Regions from separate parts of the Paraburkholderia sp. GAS333 genome, predicted to be linked through region 1. Evidence: riboswitches for the same ligand, from Rfam matches in the RefSeq annotation. Region 1 holds a riboswitch; the other holds the start of a gene.
What was found. A riboswitch is a leader RNA that binds a small molecule or an ion and turns the genes downstream of it on or off. The one in region 1 is predicted to bind thiamine pyrophosphate.

Region 1 (5,083 bases):
CACGCGAAAAACGGTTTGGGAATTGCAGCGACATGGTTCAACCCGCCCATGCCGCTCGAGGTGCTGCGCCCCCGCTGAAAACCCTGTGGCGGGATGGCGGATACCGCATCGGTGATGCGGTCTGACGGGCGAGGCTGGCGGACATGTCGGTGGAACGGAAAGACGATAGATGGCCAATGGGGCCACAACGCCGCGGCAAACGGGAGAATCCGGGCCTCGGCGAACACGCGCCTAAAGGTTGGCGCGCACGGCATTATGCAGTAAGCGCCCACCGCGTCGAGCGAAAGAATCGTAACTTTTTTGCGTGGTTACAACAGGGAATTTGGGGCGCGTGTTGCGGCGTTTTTTCGGGATGCCGGCGCGGGTTTGCTTTAGTTATCCCGATTGCATTTAAACGGCGGCGGATGGCCACCGGTTGTATTCAGGGCCGTGAAAGCGCAGGCAGCATTTTCCGCCTGACCGGCTTTCGTCAGCAGCGCTTGAGTATGAAATTGCAGACGTCGATGCACCGCCGTTCGCACGCGCCTGCGTCAATCGCAATCCTGACGATTAGCCGGCCGCACGGCCGGCTAGCTGCTCGCCCATTCAGTCATAACTCATGACGACAATCACCGGCGTAGCCGAACCAGCCCGTTTCGGCGATAACGACAGCACCCCACCGTCGCGGCCAACCCGGTAGTGCCCGTCGTGCGCAGCGCCTACCCAGCGCCCGGCGTCGACGAAACGCGCCGCCACGGCATCACGCGACGTCCCGGCGCCGACAACCTGCAGCGCCACTCAGCGCCCCCTCTCGCGATGCTGGATGACGGCCTCTCCCAAACCTGCTTTAACGGCATCGCCACAACGAGCTTGAATTGCCGCGCGATCCGGGGCTGGGCATCAAAGCGGGGATAAACCGAGATCCGTTCGCCGCCATGCCGAATAAAGATACAAACGCCCCGTGCTAACATTCACCTTTCGATCGCGCTGCCTTATTCGTTGTCCGCGCGTGCCTCACCCTCCTCTATTCGACATTCCGGCTATCACGATGCGCTTTCCGACTTCCCGTGTGTTCACCCGCTTGCGCCTGCGCCGCGCAACCGGTTGCGCGCGCGCGGATCTCGCACCGCGTCGCGCCGGCAAGCCGTCCCGAACGCTCCCGCTTCACGCCGCCCGGCGCCCGATCTAACGCTGTTCGCTCCATCACCCGAGCCGCGTTTGTCAGGCTCCGGGCCGATCTCATCCGCACGCAGTTCCCTTATATGCAGATCGAATTGGAGTATCCATCGTGAAAAAGACGAAAACCTGTTACCTCACCGAACTCGACGTCGCCCGTTTGGAGAAGCATGCGGCCGCGCCCGGTGCCGACGCCCGTCTGCAGGACATGCTTGACGACGTGCTCGAACGCGCCGTGATCGTCGACGCGCGCGAGATTCCGGCCAACGTCATCACGATGAATTCGCAAGCCACGCTGATCGACGAAACCAGCGGCGAGCAGATGACGTGGACCGTGGTCTATCCGCCCAATGCGGACTTTGGGCAAGGTCGGCTGAACGTGTTCTCACCGGTCGGCCTGGCGCTGCTCGGCGCGAAGCGCGGCGAACGCATCCGCTTTACGCCACCGAGCGGCACGGAGAAGGTGCTGAAGCTCGACAAGATCCTCTACCAGCCCGAAGCCGCCGACGACTTTTCGTTGTGATTTTTTGCTGTTTTTCGCTGCAATTCGTAGCGCATAAGACACGAAATAACCCATGACGACACATGGATTCGCTCGCAAAAATCGTCGTGAATCCGCTCTCAAAGACGCGGGCCTGCGGCATTGAAAACACCGCCCCGCGCGTCGTTCCGCCCGCTTTGAAACCGGCATAAAAGCTCGCCCGGGCTTTGCCTGACAACTCGCTGACTTCTCCTGCACAGGTTGCCAAGCCCCCGGCAGCCGGTGTATCGTGTGCGCTGCTAACGCGGGGGTCCTGCGTCGCACGGAGGTTGGAAGTCCGTGCCGCGCGGGTGAGAAATACCCTTTGAACCTGATCTGGATAATGCCAGCGCAGGGAAGCGTACGGATTTCGCACCCAAGCCTTATTGCCTCATTTCCTCGCGATTTCCGACAACTTCCGTCTCGTCTCCTGCTTAGCCGCCCCACATTGCATTTGCAAGCGGCCAGAGTGAGACGTCAAAGCGTCAACTCCGGCCGACACACGGAGATACGCATGAACGCCAACCCGAAGTTTCTTTCCGCCGACGCCCACGTCGATGAAGCCGCCGTCGCGCCGCTGCCCAATTCCCGCAAGATCTACGTGACCGGTTCGCGTGCGGACATTCGCGTGCCGATGCGCGAAATTTCGCAAGCCGACACGCCGGACAGCTTCGGTGGTGAAAAGAATCCGCCGGTTTATGTCTACGATACGTCGGGTCCGTACTCGGATCCGGACGCGAAGATCGACATTCGCGCAGGTTTGCCCGCGCTGCGTCAGGCGTGGATCGAAGAACGCGGCGACACCGAAGCGCTGACGGGTCTGTCGAGCGATTTCAGCCGCGAACGCGCCGCCGACACCGCCACCGCCGACCTGCGTTTCCAGGGCCTGCACCGCACGCCGCGCCGCGCGATCGCCGGCAAGAACGTGTCGCAGATGCACTACGCGCGTAAAGGCATCATCACGCCGGAAATGGAATACATCGCGATTCGTGAGAACCAGCGCCGCGCGGAGTATCTCGAGACGCTGAAGACGAGCGGCCCGAACGGCGAAAAGCTCGCCGCGATGATGGGTCGTCAGCATCCAGGCCAGGCGTTCGGCGCGAGCGCATTCGGCCCGAACGGCCTCACCGCGATCACGCCGGAATTCGTGCGCGAAGAAATCGCACGCGGCCGCGCGATCATCCCGAACAACATCAACCACCCGGAAAGCGAACCGATGATCATCGGCCGCAATTTCCTCGTGAAGGTCAACGCGAACATCGGCAACTCGGCGGTGACGTCGTCGATCGGCGAAGAAGTCGACAAGATGACGTGGGCGATCCGCTGGGGCGGCGACACGGTGATGGATCTGTCCACCGGCAAGCATATTCATGAAACGCGCGAGTGGATCATCCGCAATTCGCCAGTGCCGATCGGCACGGTGCCGATCTATCAGGCGCTCGAAAAGGTCAACGGCAAAGCCGAAGATCTGACGTGGGAAATCTTCCGCGACACGCTGATCGAACAGGCCGAGCAAGGCGTCGACTACTTCACGATTCACGCGGGCGTGCGTCTGCAATACGTGCCGCTCACCGCGAAGCGGATGACCGGCATCGTGTCGCGCGGCGGCTCGATCATGGCGAAGTGGTGCCTCGCGCATCACAAGGAAAGCTTCCTGTACGAGCATTTCGAAGACATCTGCGAAATCATGAAGGCGTATGACGTGGCCTTCTCGCTCGGCGACGGCCTGCGTCCCGGTTCGATCTACGACGCGAACGACGAAGCGCAGCTCGGCGAATTGAAGACGCTCGGCGAACTCACACAGATCGCGTGGAAGCACGACGTGCAGACGATGATCGAAGGCCCGGGCCACGTGCCGATGCAGTTGATCAAGGAGAACATGGACCTGCAACTGGAATGGTGCGACGAAGCGCCGTTCTACACGCTGGGACCGTTGACGACCGACATCGCGCCCGGTTACGACCACATCACGTCGGGCATCGGCGCGGCGATGATCGGCTGGTTCGGCACGGCGATGCTCTGCTACGTCACGCCGAAGGAACACCTGGGCTTGCCGAACAAGGACGACGTGAAGACCGGCATCATCACGTACAAGCTCGCCGCGCACGCCGCCGATCTCGCAAAGGGTCACCCCGGCGCGCAGGTGCGTGACAACGCGTTGAGCAAGGCGCGCTTCGAATTCCGTTGGGAAGACCAGTTCAATCTCGGCCTCGACCCGGACAAGGCTCGCGAATTCCACGACGAAACGCTGCCGAAGGACTCGGCGAAGGTCGCGCATTTCTGCTCGATGTGCGGCCCGCATTTCTGCTCGATGAAGATCACGCAGGACGTGCGCGAGTTCGCGGCGCAACAAGGCGTGACCGACGACGAAGCGCTGAAGAAAGGCATGGAAGTGAAGTCGATCGAGTTCATGAAGAAAGGCGCTGAGATCTATCAGCGGCAGTAAGGTAGGGATCGCGGGCCGGCTATCTTTTTTACGCCAGCCGGCCCGCCAGATCACTGCGTTGCAGCATCGAAGCCCGCCTCCGGCGGGCTTTTCCGTTTGTGGCGGGGCGGGCACGTCGCATGCTTGAACAGGGGAAACATTTGATTACGAAACCGTCAGTCCGCTGACAAGCGCACACATCCGGATACGGACTGCGCCGCTAAGATCAAATGCATAGGGGACATGGTTATCTGTCCATTTCGACGACTGCTTCCAACGACATAAATGGAGTCAACATCATGAAATCGATTCGAACCCTCGGCACGCTTGCGGCTCTCGTTGCGCTCGTTGGGAGCCTCTCGGCATGTGACGGTATGAGCCGTCAGGGCCGCGACACGGCAATCGGCGCAGGTCTGGGTGGCGCAGCGGGCGCGGCGCTCGGCGGTAGCGCGCTGTCGACGGTGGGCGGTGCGGCGGCGGGCGGCATCATCGGTAATCAGGTGGGTAAGTAAGCGGGCTTTGGTGATGCGGTGACTGCTGCCTCGACCTCGGCCGCGCGCTTCAGTTCGCGTTTTGCAATGACGCGAAATACGCAGTTACGCTTTTGCAATCGTGTTCGCGTAGCGGGAGCGTAAGCTCGGAAAACGACGCCCCGGTACCGGCGTCGATTTAACCAGGAGCGCGTCATGAAGTCCCGCGTCATCAACACGGATCGCGCGATGAGCCTTTGGCCATCGCGCGGTCTTTCACGTTGCTTTTCAGATTTTCCGCGAGCAAGGCGTGCAGGTCTTGCCGTCGGCGCCGCCATTTGCGCGATGACGCTGTCGGGTTGTTATTACCCGTATGGATACTATCCATCCGGCTATTACGCACCGGCCTATGCCACGCCACCTGCTCTCCCCCCGCAGCAAGCCGCCGATCAGGCCGATTCGGCGGACACGCAGCAGCAGGTCCAGGCTCAGGCACAAGTTCAGCCAGTCCAG
Region 2 (5,083 bases), on a different contig from region 1:
AGGCCTTCGGTGGAGAGGCGGTCTTCATCAACGAAATGCAGGTTGATGCCGCCATGTTCGGTAGCCGGCGACACCGACTCCTTCAGACGCGGCGCATGCACGACGCGCTTGAATTCGCGCAGCCGGTTCACCGTAGCGCGCCATTCGACGAGGCTGCCGTAACTGTTGATGAACCACGAGAACGAATCGCTGACGGTGCCGAACGCACTCGAAATCTGCATCAGCACGCCGAACGAGAACGCGCCGGCGAAGTAGCGGGGCGCGGCGACCACGATCGGGAAGATGATGGCGATCTGGCCGTAGAAGGCGGATACGAAAGTGAGCCGCTTGGTGTACTTCATCACCTGCCACCAGTTGTCGCGGATGCGGCCGAACAGCGAGTGCGCGTTCTTCTTCTCGACTTCCATGCCGTTGTAGAAGGCGATCTGTTCGGCGTTCTCGCGCAGCCGGATCAGGCCGAAACGGAAGTCCGCCTCGACTTTCTGCGCCTGGTAGTTGATCGGCACGAGCGGATGGCCCACCTTCTGGATGACGACCGAACCGATCACCGCGTACAGCGCCGCGGCCCACACCATGTAGCCGGGAATCTGCAGCGGCATGCCGCCGAGCGAGATGCTCAGCGCGCCGGCCAGCGACCAGAGGATCGTGATGAACGACACCAGCGTGACAACGGTGGACAGCAGGTCGAGGGTTAGCGACAGCGTGCTGGTGGCGAGCGATTGCAGGTCGTCGCTGATCCGCTGGTCGGGGTTGTCGGCGAGACGGTCGCGTTCGATCCGGTAGAAGGCGCTGTCTTTCAGCCACTCGTTCAGGTACCGGGTGGTGAGCCACTGACGCCAGCGGAATCCGAGCATCTGACGCAGATAACCGCGGTACACCGCGAGAATGATGAAGGCGAACGCGAGCAGCGAAAACACCATCAGCAGGTGCGGAAAATCGTGCACGTTCTTGCTTTGCAGCGCGTTGTAGAAGTCGGCGCTCCAGCGGTTCAGGCGCACATTGATCCACACGATAAGCAGGTTCATCACTACGATCGTGATGAGCAGGCCCCAGGCAACTTTTTTTTCCTCGGAGACCCAGTAGGGTTTGATCAGGCTCCAGGCGGAGACTTTTTCGTCTGGCGGCAGCGCGGGGCTGGCAGAGGTGGTCGGTGTCATGAGCGTCCTGATGAAGTGCTGGCCCGTTCGGAGCGGCCCGCTTGGGCAGACCCGGATGGGTTGGCTCGGTGCCGGGTTTCCCTTGCAGGCTGGCCCACCCTCGGGGCCGCTCTGCGGCGGATTCTCGGTACATGCCCGGGCGTCGTGCTCGACGAACGCGGTCCGGGTGAGCGTCCGATTCTGGCGCGAAGCCCTTAAGCGAAAATTAATTTTCGCTTAAGGGCTTCACCTCATGCCGTCGTGGCGTAAGCGGCTCGACAGGCCGTTCGCGCCGCGCTTCGACGACATGCGTCCGTGCATTGTGCCAGAGCGTTGCGCCCGCTCGCATCCGCGTAAAGAAATAGCGTGCCGGATCAATTCCGGCCGGCGCGACAGCCCGCTGGTTTGCGGGCTGCGCGCGTTTTATGGTCTAATGACCTTCGACGAAACAGGGGTGCTTCGCCCCTTGGCGGCGTGGTTTTCACGCCGTGGCGGCGAGGCTGAGAGAGACCCTTTGCACCCGATCCGGGTAATACCGGCGCGGGAAGTTTCCGGAAGCTACCAATCTTCCATTCCCCGCCGGGCGGCGTCCGTACATTCAGTGCGCGCGTGTTGTCCGGCCGGCTTTACCCGCCGGTTTCGTCCTGGGTACGTGCGATTTTTGCCGTACGGAAAGGACTCGATGACCGCCAATTCTTCAGATATGTGTTTTGCTCTTCGCCGCGTCGCTGCTGACGCGCCGTGCTTCAGCGTTGCCTTCGGCAACCGGACGGAGCGCGCACGATGAACCGTCCCACCTCCCCAACACCCGATTTCGCCGTGCTCGGCGGCGGTCTTAGCGGACGGCTGGTCGCGTGGCGTCTGGCAGGGCAGGGGCATCGCGTGGCGCTGTATGAGCGTGGCGACGCCGCCGGCACTCAGGCCGCAGCGTGGGTGGCAGCCGCGATGCTCGCGCCGCTCGCCGAAGCCGCCAGCGCGGAGTTGCTGATTACGCGGCTGGGCGCCAGTTCGCTCGACACCTGGCCGCAAGTGCTCGCGGAATTGCCCGAACCCGTGTTCTTCCAGCGCAACGGCACGCTGGTGGTCTGGCATCACGCGGATCGCACCGAAGCGCCTCTGTTCGAACGCCGGGTGCGTTCGAATGCGCCAGCCGAGTTGCTCGACGGCGGTTTCGTGACGCTGGCGGGTGCACAAGTCGGGGCAGCGGAGCCCGCTCTGGCAGGCCGCTTCAATCAGGGCTGGCTGCTGCCGCGCGAAGGTCAACTGGATAACCGTCAGGTGCTCGCCGCGCTGGCCGCGGGGCTCGCGCAACGCGGCGTCGACACTCACTGGAACACGCCGGTCGACGATGCCGCGCTGCCGCCCGCGCGCATCACGATCGACTGCCGGGGGCTCGGCGCGAAGCCCGCGCTGCCCACTTTGCGCGGAATTCGCGGCGAAGTTGCGCGTGTGCACGCTCCCGGCATCAAGCTGACGCGGCCGGTGCGGCTGCTGCATCCGCGTTATCCGCTGTATATCGCGCCGAAAGAGAACGATCTGTACGTGATCGGTGCGACCGAAGTCGAAGGCGAGGACATGTCGCCGGTCAGCGTGCGCTCGGCGCTCGAATTGCTGAGCGCGGCGTTTTCGGTGCATCCCGGTTTCGGCGAGGCTCGCATCCTCGAACTGAATTCGCAGTGCCGCCCGACGTTGCCGGATCACCGTCCGGCGCTGCTGTGGGACGGCGCGCAGACGCTGCGCGTGAACGGCCTGTACCGGCACGGCTACATGATCGTGCCCGAGGTCGCCGACGAAGCCGTCCGTTTCGCTTCAGCGCTGCTCGACGGCCGTGTGGGCGATGCCGACGCGTTCGCCGACTGGCGCCACGCCGCGCGCTGGAGCGAGCTTTTCCAACTGGATTCCGCGCGGGAGCCGGCATGAGCGTTGCGCGTCATAGGCGTTTTGCGCGATGCACTGTGCCGCTTCCGTCATCGATAGAACCTGCTTGAACCGTATTCGAACACCATGGACATTCATATCAATCAGAAGCCGTTGTCGTTGCCCGAAGGCGCGACTGTCGCCGATGCGCTCGCCGCGTTCGGCGCGCGTCCGCCGTTCGCGGTCGCGCTGAACGGCGATTTCGTCGCGCGCACCCAGCATGCCGCGCGCGCGCTGCAACCGGGCGACCGGCTCGATGTCGTGCAACCCGTGGCCGGTGGCTAAGCCCGCCACGCCTTGCCGGAGACAAAGACTATGCAAATGACTTCCCCCCAAACTGCTGCAACGGCTTCAACCGCCGACGCGCTCACGCTCTACGGTCAGACCTTCGCAAGCCGCGTGCTGCTGGGCACGTCGCGGTATCCGTCGCTGCAGTCGCTATCCGATTCGATCGACGCCGCGCGCCCCGGCATGGTGACCGTCGCGTTGCGCCGTCAGATGAACGAGGGCGGCGCCGAAGCCGGTTTCTTCGACCTGCTCAAGCGCCACGGCGTGCCGCTGCTGCCGAACACGGCGGGCTGCCTGACGGTCGGCGAAGCGGTGACGACCGCGCACATGGCGCGTGAAATCTTCGAAACCGACTGGATCAAGCTCGAACTGATCGGCGACGACTACACGCTGCAGCCTGACCCGGTCGGCCTGATCGAAGCGGCTGCGCAACTGGTCAAGGACGGCTTCAAGGTGCTGCCGTATTGCACCGAAGACCTGGTGATCGGCCGCCGTCTGCTGGACGCCGGCTGTGAAGCGCTGATGCCGTGGGGCGCGCCGATCGGCACCGGCAAGGGTGTGATCAATCCGTACGGCTTGCGCGTGCTGCGCGAGCGTCTGCCCGACGTGCCGCTGATCGTCGACGCCGGGCTCGGCGTGCCGTCGCACGCGGCTCAGGTGATGGAATGGGGCTTCGACGGCGTGTTGCTGAACACGGCCGTGTCACAGGCCACGCACCCCGATGCGATGGCGCGCGCCTTTGCACTGGGTGTCGAAGCGGGCCGCCAGGCTTATCTGGCGGGGCCGATGGCCGAGCGCGAAAGCGCGCACGCGAGCACGCCGGTGGTCGGCATGCCGTTCTGGCACCAAGACGGGAGCGCCGCATGACGCAAACACTGGCATTGAAAGACCGCGATTTGTTCTGGCCGCCAGCCGACGAACTCACCGAAGCCGCCGAGCGCATCCGCGCCCGTCTCGGCGACTGGCCGCCGACGCACGCGCCGTGGCGCATCTGCCTGAGCGCGCCGGACGCGCCGAACGGCGGCGACCTGATCGTGATCGCCGACGCCCAGCAGCACGGCGAGCAGGTGGCGCGCTGGCAGGTGCAGGGCGCGGGCGTGATCGAAGCCGCGCAAGGCAAGGCCGCGCTGCATCTGGGCGGTGAAACGTATCGTCTCAAAGGCCATCTGGCGGAAGACTGGATTGCCGCGCTGGCTGCGTTTCTGGATTGCGGTTTCGATCCGCATGACGCGCTGGTCCTGGCACTCGCCTGGCGCGACGGCGACGAAACCCGCGCAGACGATGCATTCCCGACCGATATCACACGCTTTCCGCGTCTTACCGGCTTGCCGGCTGCACCGGCGAAGGCGTTTCCGCGCTGCCCGGACCGGCTCGGTCTCTATCCGGTGCTGCCGACCGCCGAGTGGGTCGAGCGGGTGGTCGGTTTCGGCGTGAAGACGGTTCAGTTGCGCCACAAAGCGGCCGAACCCGCCGACGAACTGAAGCACGAAATCGCTCGTAGCGTGGCCGCCGGCCGCGCGCACGACGCGCAGGTTTTCATCAACGATCACTGGCGGGCGGCGCTCGAGGCGGGCGCTTACGGCGTCCATCTTGGTCAGGAAGATGTGCATACCGCAGACCTGTCGGCGCTGGCCGAGGCCGGCATCCGGCTGGGTCTGTCGACGCACGGTTTCTACGAAATCCTGAAGGCGCTGCACTTCCGGCCGAGCTACATCGCGCTGGGCGCAGTCTTCCCGACGACG

Region 2: linked by a shared signal. The riboswitch ahead of ABH945_RS32950 (FAD-dependent oxidoreductase) and the one ahead of thiC (phosphomethylpyrimidine synthase ThiC) in region 1 are both predicted to bind thiamine pyrophosphate.

What each region holds. Positions count from the first base shown of each region.
Region 1 is NZ_JBNDKS010000001.1:902,253-907,335, reverse strand. It holds gene ABH945_RS04155 (EamA family transporter) at 1-34, opposite strand, end outside; gene ABH945_RS04150 (hypothetical protein) at 586-777, opposite strand; gene ABH945_RS04145 (GreA/GreB family elongation factor) at 1,268-1,678, shown strand; TPP riboswitch at 1,933-2,051, shown strand; gene thiC (phosphomethylpyrimidine synthase ThiC) at 2,190-4,121, shown strand; gene ABH945_RS04135 (glycine zipper 2TM domain-containing protein) at 4,400-4,612, shown strand; gene ABH945_RS04130 (hypothetical protein) at 4,787-5,083, shown strand, end outside.
Region 2 is NZ_JBNDKS010000010.1:80,342-85,424, forward strand. It holds gene ABH945_RS32945 (ABC transporter ATP-binding protein/permease) at 1-1,157, opposite strand, end outside; TPP riboswitch at 1,577-1,700, shown strand; gene ABH945_RS32950 (FAD-dependent oxidoreductase) at 1,920-3,056, shown strand; gene thiS (sulfur carrier protein ThiS) at 3,141-3,338, shown strand; gene ABH945_RS32960 (thiazole synthase) at 3,369-4,208, shown strand; gene thiE (thiamine phosphate synthase) at 4,205-5,083, shown strand, end outside.